3 regions of the Caulobacter sp. CCNWLW153 genome follow, and region 3 is predicted to be linked to each of the others. Evidence: predicted binding sites of a transcription regulator. Region 3 holds the regulator's gene; each other region holds the start of a gene.
What was found. Region 3 encodes LexA, which represses DNA repair genes until DNA is damaged. Its sites were predicted from a motif close to ATGTTCNCNANNTGTTCT; they were not measured.
Positions count from the first base shown of each region.

Region 1 (3,271 bases), on a different contig from region 3:
CCACGCAGGCGTCGGGCGTCAGGATCGTCCAGGTCATGTTGGCGAAGCGCCGCACGAAGAACGGCGCGGCGGCCTCGGTGACGCGATGGGCCGGCTCGAACCAGGCCGCGTAGGTCTCGGGCTCGGTCTCGACGAGCCGAAAGCGCACGAAGGCGTGCATCTTGTGGATCGCCCGGGCGACGGCCTTCTGCATGTCGCGGGCCCTGGCGACGTCGATATCGGCCGGATTGTCGATCAGCCGCGGCTCGCGCTCCAGCCGCCACAGCAGCCGATAGAGCAGGGCGAAGCGCTCGCCGGAGCGGTGAAGCACCACCGAGCGGGCGAGTTCCACGAAGGCGGGCGGCACGGTGAAGCCCCTCCCCCTTGCGGGGAGGGGTTGGGGTGGGGGAGCTGGCTCTGAATCGGCCATCTCCGCGCCCACACCCCCACCCCCTGACCCCTCCCCGCAAGGGGGAGGGGAGAAGAGGTCTCTTTCCGCCGTCCAAGCGACGGTTTCAGGCGCTGCGCCCTCTGCGCGCAGCCGGCGGGCCGCGAGCCGCCAGCCGTCGAAGTCGATCTCCGAGGAAAGCCGCACCACCCGCATCAGAACAGGCTCAGCTGGGCCGGTTCGACGAGGCGGGCCTTCAGGTGCTCGCCGTCGGTCGCCGCGCCCGGCGTCCAGCCTTCGGCGACGACGAAGGCCCTGGCGCGCTTGACCACCGCGCCCACGCGCTTGAGGTCGTCGATGGTCAGGCGCGCCTGCCTGCGGGCCGCAAGGATGCGGTCGACGGCCTTGGCGCCCAGGCCGGGCACGCGCAGCAGGGTCTCGCGGTCGGCGGCGTTGACGTCGACGGGGAACTTGTCGCGATTGCGCAGCGCCCACGCGGTCTTGGGATCGACCGACAGGTCGAGGTCCTCGCCCTGGCCGATGATCTCGGGCTGGGCGAAGCCGTAGAACCGCATCAGCCAGTCGGCCTGGTAGAGGCGGTGCTCGCGCAGCAGGGGCGGGCGGGCCGAGGGCAGGCGGTGACTGGAGTCCGGGATCGGGCTGAAGGCCGAGTAGTAGACCCGGCTGAGGCGATAGGCGCCGTACAGCGAGGCGCTGCGGGCCAGGATGTCGCCGTCTTTCGCCGCGTCGGCGCCGACGATCAGCTGGGTCGACTGGCTGCGGGCGAAGCTCTTGCGGGGCGCCTTGCGGGCCGGCTCGGCCTTGTCCTCGATCGCCAGGCGCATGCGTCCCATGGCCCGCTTGATGTCGCCGACATCCTTCTCGGGGGCCAGGGACTTCAGGCTGTCGTCGCGCGGCAGCTCGATGTTGATCGACACCCGGTCGGCATAGAGCCCGGCCTGTGTCGCCAGTTCCGGCGAGGCCTCGGGGATGAGCTTCAGGTGGATGTAGCCGCGGAAGTCGTGGTCCAGCCGCAGGCTTTTGGCGATGCGGACCATCTCCTCCATCGTGTAGTCGCCGCTCTGGATCACCCCCGACGACAGGAACAGGCCCTCGATGTAGTTGCGCTTGTAGAAGTTGAGGGTGAGGTCGACGACCTCCTTCACCGAGAACCGCGCCCGGGGCGTGTTCGACGACACCCGGTTGATGCAGTAGGCGCAGTCGTAGATGCAGAAGTTGGTCAGCAGGATCTTCAGCAGGCTGATGCAGCGGCCGTCCGGCGCGTAGGCGTGGCAGATGCCCATGCCCTCGGTGGAGCCGACGCCCTTGCCGCCGACGGAGTCGCGCTTTTCGCCTCCCGATGAAGCGCAGGAAGCGTCGTACTTGGCGGCGTCGGCGAGGATGGCGAGCTTGCGGCGGATATCGAGAACGGCCATCCGCACAGTCTATAGTTCTTATTTTGTTCCGTCGAGTTTCGCGATGTCGCACCGGCGGCGGAACCGGGCGAAGGCTCCGCGCGATCCCTTATCCAGCAACGGAGTTTCGCCATGGCGCGCCGCAAGGATGACTGGCCCTCGACGATGATGGACGCCTGGGCGCTGGGCGTGGAGGCCTCGACCGTCATCGGCCTGCGGACCATGGTCCTTGCCGGCGGCGGGGCGAAGGCCCAGGCCGAGGCGGTGCGCATGACCACCGAGAAGATGGCCGCCGCCGCCGACATCGGCCTGAAGTTCTGGACCGGCGGCCTGCCCCAGGCGCCCGACGCGGCGACCCGGGCGGTGGTCAAGCACTACCGCGCCAAGGTGCGGGCCAACCGCAAGCGGTTGGGCGGGGGCAGGTAGAGGCGGCCGAGTTTGATCTTCCATGCAGCGCCATTTGACGCTGCCGGGCGGCGGCCCACCTAGGGCTCATGGCCGACGAGCCGCCGCTCTCCCAGCGTTGTCGGACGACGATCGCATCGCTTCTGGCGTCTCAGGTCTCCGGAGCAGACGCACAGGGCACGTCACTAGCGGTCCAGTCGATGTCATAGGTCGCGGGAACGCTCGCTCCATCCCCCACGGCGTTCTTGCCCGCCGCCGAGGGGCGATAGAAAATCCAGCCCATGCTGTTGTCGAACGCGGGGATCCTGTCGTTGTCGCGCAGGGCGGTGGCGGACGTGATCTCCGGCTGCTCGATGCGCGATCCGCGGATCATGCGAATTGCGCCCTCACGCAGCTCCCAAGCCCGATGATAGTTGCGACCAAAGATGCGCGTGTCGTAGCTCTTCTCGGAAGACCATTGGTTCGGCTTGGTCGAGCTCGGCAGCCGCACCGTCGTGACGTGGCAGCTGTATTCCGGCTTGGTGTAGAACGGCACATCCTTGTGATCGATCCTAACCCGTCGCTCCGGAGGGTTGAACCCGCCCCCAGGAAGCGCCAGGGACTTCTTCCCGGAGCCGTCATCCTCCCAATCCACGGCCGCCGTGCCGCTGATCGTCAGGATGCTTGCACCCGCCTTTTGGTCATAGCGCCACTTGACGTCGTCGATCGTTTGCCAAGCGCCGCCAGTTACGCCTTGGCGAAAGAGTTCAAGTAGCTGTCCTTCGCTTACCGCGGAAAACTGCACTTGCTGTTCCAGGGCGGGCACGCCCCGGACGATTTCGGTGGAGACGATCCGCGCCGGCTTGTCGAAACCCGCGCGCGCGTCGATCTCGAACAGGCTGATCTCCTCGGGCGCGGTGGCTGGACGCCATTCCATTCGCTCCAGATCGCCGCCCTGCGCGGTCACGGGCAGGACCCATCTGAACGGGAAGATGGGCTCCGCGCTGGGCGAAGCCACCGGCGGCAGGGTGCCGTCCAGCCAGTAGACCTTGCCGTCGATCCGCGCGCGTACGAGCACATGGTCGAACAGCTGGGGGATGGGCAG
Region 1 is NZ_JBAKFV010000004.1:202,392-205,662, reverse strand. Features, by position in the region: gene V6S85_RS08500 (UdgX family uracil-DNA binding protein) at 1-583, opposite strand, end outside; gene V6S85_RS08495 (putative DNA modification/repair radical SAM protein) at 583-1,803, opposite strand; gene V6S85_RS08490 (hypothetical protein) at 1,915-2,208, shown strand; gene V6S85_RS08485 (DUF3857 domain-containing protein) at 2,339-3,271, opposite strand, start outside.
Region 1: the regulator LexA is predicted to act here: its motif matches at 1,816-1,833, upstream of V6S85_RS08495 (putative DNA modification/repair radical SAM protein).

Region 2 (3,271 bases), on a different contig from region 3:
CAGGAACCGCAGGCGGTCGTTGATCTCCTTCAGGATCCGGCGGGCGATCTCCAGCTGCTTGTCGGAGAGGTGGCCTTCCAGGGCGCTGAACCAGTCGCGGGCCGGGCGGATGGCCAGGTTCGAGACGGCGGCGATGTCGAGGCCATGCACCTTCACGGCCAGGGCCTCGGGCTTCAGGCGCTTGCCGCCGCAGGCCTCGCAGGGGGTGTCGGACTGGTAGCGGCCGAGTTCTTCGCGGACCCACGAGGAGTCCGTCTCGCGCCAGCGGCGCTCCAGGTTCGGCAGCACGCCCTCGAAGGGCTTGTCGACCTCGTACTTGCGGGCGTTGTCGTCGTAGGTGAACTTGATCTTCTCGCCCTTGGAGCCGTTCAGCACCACGGTCCGGGCCTTTTCCGGCAGCTTGTACCAGGGCTCGTCCATCGAGAAGCCGTAGTGGCGCGCCAGGGCCTGCAGGGTCTGGGTGTAGAGCGGCGAGGGCCCTTTCGCCCAAGGGGCGACGGCGCCCTTGTGCAGGGTCTTGTCCTTGTCCGGAATGATCAGGTCGGCGTCGAAGGCCAGCTTCGCGCCCAGGCCGTCGCAGGTGGGGCAGGCGCCCGCCGGGTTGTTGAACGAGAACAGGCGCGGTTCGATCTCGGCGATGGTGAAGCCGCTGACCGGGCAGGCGAAGCGTTCGGAGAACAGCAGGCGCCTCGGCTCCTTCTCGCCCTCCTCGATGGTCGCCCATTCGGCCACCGCGAGACCATCAGCCAAGCGCAGCGCCTGTTCCAGGCTGTCGGCCAGGCGCTGTTCCATGCCGGCCTTGGTCACCACGCGGTCCACGACCACGTCGATGTCGTGCTTGAACTTCTTGTCGAGGGCCGGGGCGTCTTCGATCGGATAGTATTCGCCGTCGATCTTCAGCCGCTGGAAGCCGGCCTTCTGCCACTCGGCGATCTCCTTCCTGTATTCGCCCTTGCGGTCGCGGACGACGGGAGCGAGCAGATAGAGGCGCGTGCCTTCGGGCAGGACGGTGATCTTGTCGACCATCTGGCTGATGGTCTGGCTTTCGATCGGCAGGCCGGTGGCGGGCGAGTAGGGGACCCCGACCCGCGCCCACAGCAGGCGCATGTAGTCGTGGATCTCGGTCACCGTGCCGACGGTCGAGCGCGGGTTGCGCGACGTGGTCTTCTGCTCGATCGAGATGGCCGGCGACAGGCCCTCGATCAGGTCCACGTCAGGCTTGCTCATCAGCTCCAGGAACTGGCGGGCGTAGGCCGACAGGCTCTCGACATAGCGTCGCTGGCCCTCGGCGTAGATCGTGTCGAAGGCCAGCGAGCTCTTGCCCGAGCCCGACAGGCCGGTCAGCACGACCAGCTCGCCGCGCGGAATGTCGACGCTGACGTCCTTGAGATTGTGCTCGCGGGCGCCGCGGACGCGGATGAAGTTCAGTTGCTCGGCCATGGTGTCCGGAACGCTCGAAGGTCGGATTGGGAGCCGCGTGGGGAGCGCGGCGCAGCGGCTATATGTAGGGTTCTGGCGCGGCATTAACACAAGAACAAGATGCGAACAAATGCCGCAGCCATCCTGCTGCCAATCCTGCTGACACCAGATGTCAGCAGACAAGGCCGCGAAGGGCGCAAAGCGGGCGCCGCGCGGTCGAATTTCGGACGCCATCGAAGCGTGAGCATTCGCCATCGAGCAATCTTCGGTGGCGGGGCGATGATGCGGGGGCGGACGGGCGCTGGACGATGGGCGGTGGCGGTGCCCGCGGGCGTGGCGGCCAACCTGGTGCTGATCGGCTTGCTGGCGTTGGTGGAGCGCGCCTCGCCGCCGGCCGAGGCGCCGCCGATGCTGTTCGAGATCGACAGGCTGGAGGACGAGCCGCGCCCGACGCCCAGGCGCGCGCCGGCCAGGACGCCGTCTTCCGCCCGGTCGCGCGAGGCGTCATCGCAAGCCCCGTCCGATGCTGGCGCGAACGCTCCATCCGGCGAAGGCGAGGCCGCTCCAGCCGCCGGTCCCGCCGCCCAGGCGATCGATCCGGCGTGGACGCTTGACCCCAAGGCCGTCGATCGCTGGAAGCTGACGGAGGGCAATCCGGACTTCCGATGGGGTCGCTATCACCGCGCCTGCAAGGGGCTGTCGAGCGAACACCTGACCGACGAGGAGAAGGACAGGTGCTGGGGCGGTTTCGCCGCCAGGATTCCGAAGGAGAATGCGCAGCCTGGCCCTCGCAAGCCGCCGAAGTTCGTGCCGCGCGGTCTTCCGCCGCCGCCCCCGCCCCATGCCGAGGAGGCCCGCAAGCAGGCGCGCTGCCGGGCCTATCGCGATGGGCGCGCCAGCCAGCCGCGCCTGCGCGACGGCCTGTGCTGACGCTTGCCCAGCGGCGTCTCAGCCTCTACACCCGCCGCTCCACCCCCTGATGGAGGCCGCCATGATCAGCCAGACGGAAGACCGCTTCGTCCTTCCCGTTTCCCTGCTCGTGGTTTCCCATGCCTGCCTCCAATTCGTCCTACGTCACCCTGGACTGCGTTTCCGCCGCCGCGCCTGACGGCCGCGTCCTCTTCGAAAACCTGAACCTGTCGGTCGGCGCCGAGCGCGTCGGCCTGGTCGGTCGTAACGGCGCGGGCAAGTCGACCCTGCTGGCGCTGGTCGCCGGCATGCGTGCGCCCCTGGCCGGAACCGTCGCCCGGTCCGGAACGATCGGCGTGCTCGACCAGACGCCCGATCTGCCGGAGGGCGCGATCCTCGCCGACCGCCTGGGCGTCGGTGCAGCCTGGCGGCGCCTGGCGCGCATCGAGGCCGGGCAGGGCGACGATATCGATTTCGCCGAGGCCGACTGGACCTTGCCGTCGCGACTGGACGAGGCGCTGGCTGAGGTGGGCCTCGACGGCCTGGATCCCGACCGGCCGGCCGCGGCGCTCAGCGGCGGCCAGCAGACCCGCGCCGGCCTGGCCGCCCTGTTGCTGGCCGCGCCCGACCTGATCCTGCTGGACGAGCCGACCAATCACCTCGACGCTGGGGCGCGTGGCCTGGTGGGCGAGGTGCTGGCGCGCTGGAAGGGCGGGGCGATCGTCGCCAGCCACGACCGCGCCTTGCTGCGCGGCATGGACCGCATCGTCGAGATCTCCAGCCTGGGCGCCGCCAGCTACGGCGGCGGCTACGACCTCTATGCCGAGCGCAAGGCCGCCGAGATGGAGGCCGCCGGTCGCGCTCTCGAGACCGCCGAGCGCGACGAGCGCCGCGCCGCCCGCGAGGCCCAGGCCGCCGTCGAGCGCAAGGCCCGCCGCGACGC
Region 2 is NZ_JBAKFV010000003.1:159,663-162,933, forward strand. Features, by position in the region: gene uvrA (excinuclease ABC subunit UvrA) at 1-1,440, opposite strand, end outside; gene V6S85_RS06310 (hypothetical protein) at 1,735-2,349, shown strand; gene V6S85_RS06320 (ABC-F family ATP-binding cassette domain-containing protein) at 2,469-3,271, shown strand, end outside.
Region 2: the regulator LexA is predicted to act here: its motif matches at 1,532-1,549, upstream of uvrA (excinuclease ABC subunit UvrA).

Region 3 (3,271 bases):
AGGCCGAGACCGAGCGCGCCGGCAAGCTGGGCGCCACGCTGTTCGGCGTCAACAACCGCGACCTCAAGAGCTTCGTCGTCGACCTGGCGGTGACCGAGCGGCTGTCGAAGCTGGCGCCGGAAGGCTCGCTGCTGGTCACCGAAAGCGGCCTCTTCACCCATGCCGACGTGGTGCGGATGGAGGCGACGGGCGCCAAGGCTATGCTGGTGGGCGAAAGCCTGATGCGCCAGGCCGACGTGACGGCCGCGACGCGCGAACTGATCGGGTAAGGTCTGGGGACCTCAGAAGAGACTGGAAAAATCCGTCCTTCCCCGCGAAGGCGGGGATGCTCGGAATTGAGAGCGCAGAACCAAGATAATCGCCAGACGCCTCGATAACGCCGGTCGGCCACGTTTCGGCCAAGCTCACGCGGATCATTCAGTCCCGGACACTGATCGAGGGGCTTTTCGCATGACCGCCGGCAAGACTTCCGCCCGCTCGCACCTGCTGGAATGGGCCAGGACGCTGGCGGTGACAGCCGCCATCGTGCTCGTGCCGCGCACGGTGCTGTGCCAGCCCTTCACGATCCCGTCGGCCTCGATGGAGCCGACGCTGCTGATCGGCGACTACATCCTGGTCAACAAGTTCGCCTACGGCTGGAGCCGCCATTCGGCGCCGCTGAGCCCGGCGATCGGGCACGGGCGGCTGATGGGGCGAGAGCCCGCGCGTGGCGACGTGGTGGTTTTCAAGAAGCCGGGCGACGGCCGCACCGACGTCATCAAGCGGCTGGTCGGCCTGCCCGGCGACGAACTTCAGATGGTCGACGGGGTGCTGCGCATCAACGGAACGCCCGTGGCCCAGCAGCCGCTGGGGACCCGGATCGAGGAGACGCCGTTCGGCGTGCTGCCGGCCGAACGCTTCGCCGAGACCCTGCCGGGCGGCAGGACCCACCTGGTCAACAGCTACGGCCCGCGTACGGCGGCAGGCAACACGGCGGCCTATCGCGTGCCCGAGGGCTGCTATTTCGTGATGGGCGACAATCGCGACAACTCGCTCGACAGCCGCTTCGACCCCGGCCCCATACCGGCCGGCGAGGCCCGCTGCGCCTGGAACCCGGCCGTGGACGTGAACCTGCCCGCCCAGACCGGCATGGGCTTCGTGCCGTTCGAGAACCTGGTGGGCCGCGCCGAGGTGTTGCTGTTCTCGTGGGAGGCCGGCGCCGGACCGCGATGGAATCGCTCGTTCCGACGGCTGTGAATCGGTGACCTAGCGGCGGGAATCGGCGTTCCAGCGCGCGGATTTCCACCCAAGCCGGTTCGGGCCTATCCCGCCGTTCACGGAAAATCCGTGCTCATCCGGGCATGGCGTGCATTCGCCAGCGCATCAGGACAGCGCGATCAATCGGCGTGAAATCAGTCACTTAGGCGGTGGTTTCTGACATCGTCTCCGATCTCGATTTCAAAGAACGCCGGTCGCTGCAATTCACTTGACCTTAACCAAGAACACCTAGAGAACATTCGAAAGGTTTGCGGTTTGTTCCGCGACGACTTGCGAGGCCGTCATGCTCACCCGCAAGCAGCACGAGCTGCTGATGTTCATCCACGAACGGATCAAGGAGACCGGCGTCTCCCCCTCTTTCGACGAGATGAAGGAGGCCCTGGACCTGGCGTCGAAGTCGGGCATCCACCGGCTGATCACGGCCCTGGAAGAGCGCGGCTTCATCCGTCGCCTGGCTCACCGGGCCCGGGCGCTGGAGGTGGTGAAGCTGCCGCAGCAGGCCACCACGGCCGCCCCGCCCAAGGGCCGCGGCGCGTTCCGCCCGCAGGTGCTTGAGGGCGGCGGTCCGGCCCCGTCGGCTCCTGCCCCGCTCGCGCCCCTGCCCGACACCAGCCGCGAGCTGCCGATCCTGGGCCGCATCGCCGCCGGCACGCCGATCGACGCCATCCAGCATGAACGCGACCGCCTGCCGGTGCCCGAGACCATGCTGGGCGGCGGCGAGCACTACGTCCTCGAGGTGCAGGGCGACTCGATGATCGAGGCCGGCATCCTCGACGGCGACTATGTGATCATCCGCAAGGGCGACACAGCCAACAGCGGCGAGATCGTCGTTGCTCTGGTCGGGGAGGAAGCCACCCTCAAGCGCCTGCGCAAGAAGGGCGGCTCGATCGCCCTGGAAGCGGCCAACCCCAAGTACGAGACCCGGATCTTCGGTCCCGACCAGGTCGAGGTGCAGGGCAAGCTGGTGGGCCTGATCCGCCGCTATCACTGACGGCGGCCGTCACCAGGCAAGACGCGCGAGGCGCGGGTGTCGAAAGGCGCTCGCGCCTTGCTTGCGTCTGGAGCGCCCCTTAAGGCTCGATGCATTGTTGCTCTGGGGAATAGCCATGATGCTCCTGCTGCTGGCCACGCAGGCCGCCGCCGTCGCGCCGCCGACAGGCGAACCGGTTCTGACGCTCGCCGAGGTCGGGCTGCACAGGGGCCGCTGGCCCTTCACCGGCTACTATCCCGACCGCGCCGTACGCGGCGGCGTCTCGGCGCAGACGACCGCCCTCTGCCGCGTGGCCGCCGCCGGCGCCCTGGCCGATTGTCGCATCGAGGCGGTGGAAGCCGTCGACTACGGCTTTGACCAGGCGACACTGAAGCTGCTGGCGGGCGCGAGCACCGACGCTGTCACCCGGGGCGGCGCGCCCACCGAGGGTCGCCAATTGCGCGTGTCGCTCAGCTTCAAGGTCACCCGTAGCGGCGCGACGCGGGTCACGGCCCGCTGAACGCATATTTGTCTGAGTTAATCGAAGCTGCTACTTCAGGCTCAAGGCCGTGCGGCGCGTCGTGCAAGACGCGCCGCGCCATCGGTCGATCGGAGGAGCACCCATGTCCTACGCGCCCATTGCGTCTCTCAGCGCAGCCCTCTGCCTTGCGCTCGGCCTCGGCGCCGCCGCCCAGCCGATCACCCAGCGGTTCAGCGCAGATCCCTCGCCGCACGTGTTCGGCGACACGGTCTATGTCTACGCCACGGACGACGCCTCGAACTCGGGCAAGTACTGGGACTCGACGTCCTGGCGGCTCTACAGCTCCAAGGACCTGAAGACCTGGAGCGACGACGGGGCGTTCCTGGACGTGACGGTGTTCAAGTGGGCCAGGCCCGACGCCAAGGCCTGGGCGCCGGGCGCGGTCGAGCGCGGCGGCCAGTATTACTTCTACGCACCCGTCGGCGGCGACAAGATCGGCGTGGCCGTGGCCGATCGGCCCCAGGGCCCGTTCAAGGACGCCATCGGCGCGCCGCTGGTCGACA
Region 3 is NZ_JBAKFV010000001.1:732,711-735,981, reverse strand. Features, by position in the region: gene trpC (indole-3-glycerol phosphate synthase TrpC) at 1-269, shown strand, start outside; gene lepB (signal peptidase I) at 451-1,236, shown strand; gene lexA (transcriptional repressor LexA) at 1,541-2,248, shown strand; gene V6S85_RS03295 (hypothetical protein) at 2,364-2,747, shown strand; gene V6S85_RS03290 (family 43 glycosylhydrolase) at 2,851-3,271, shown strand, end outside.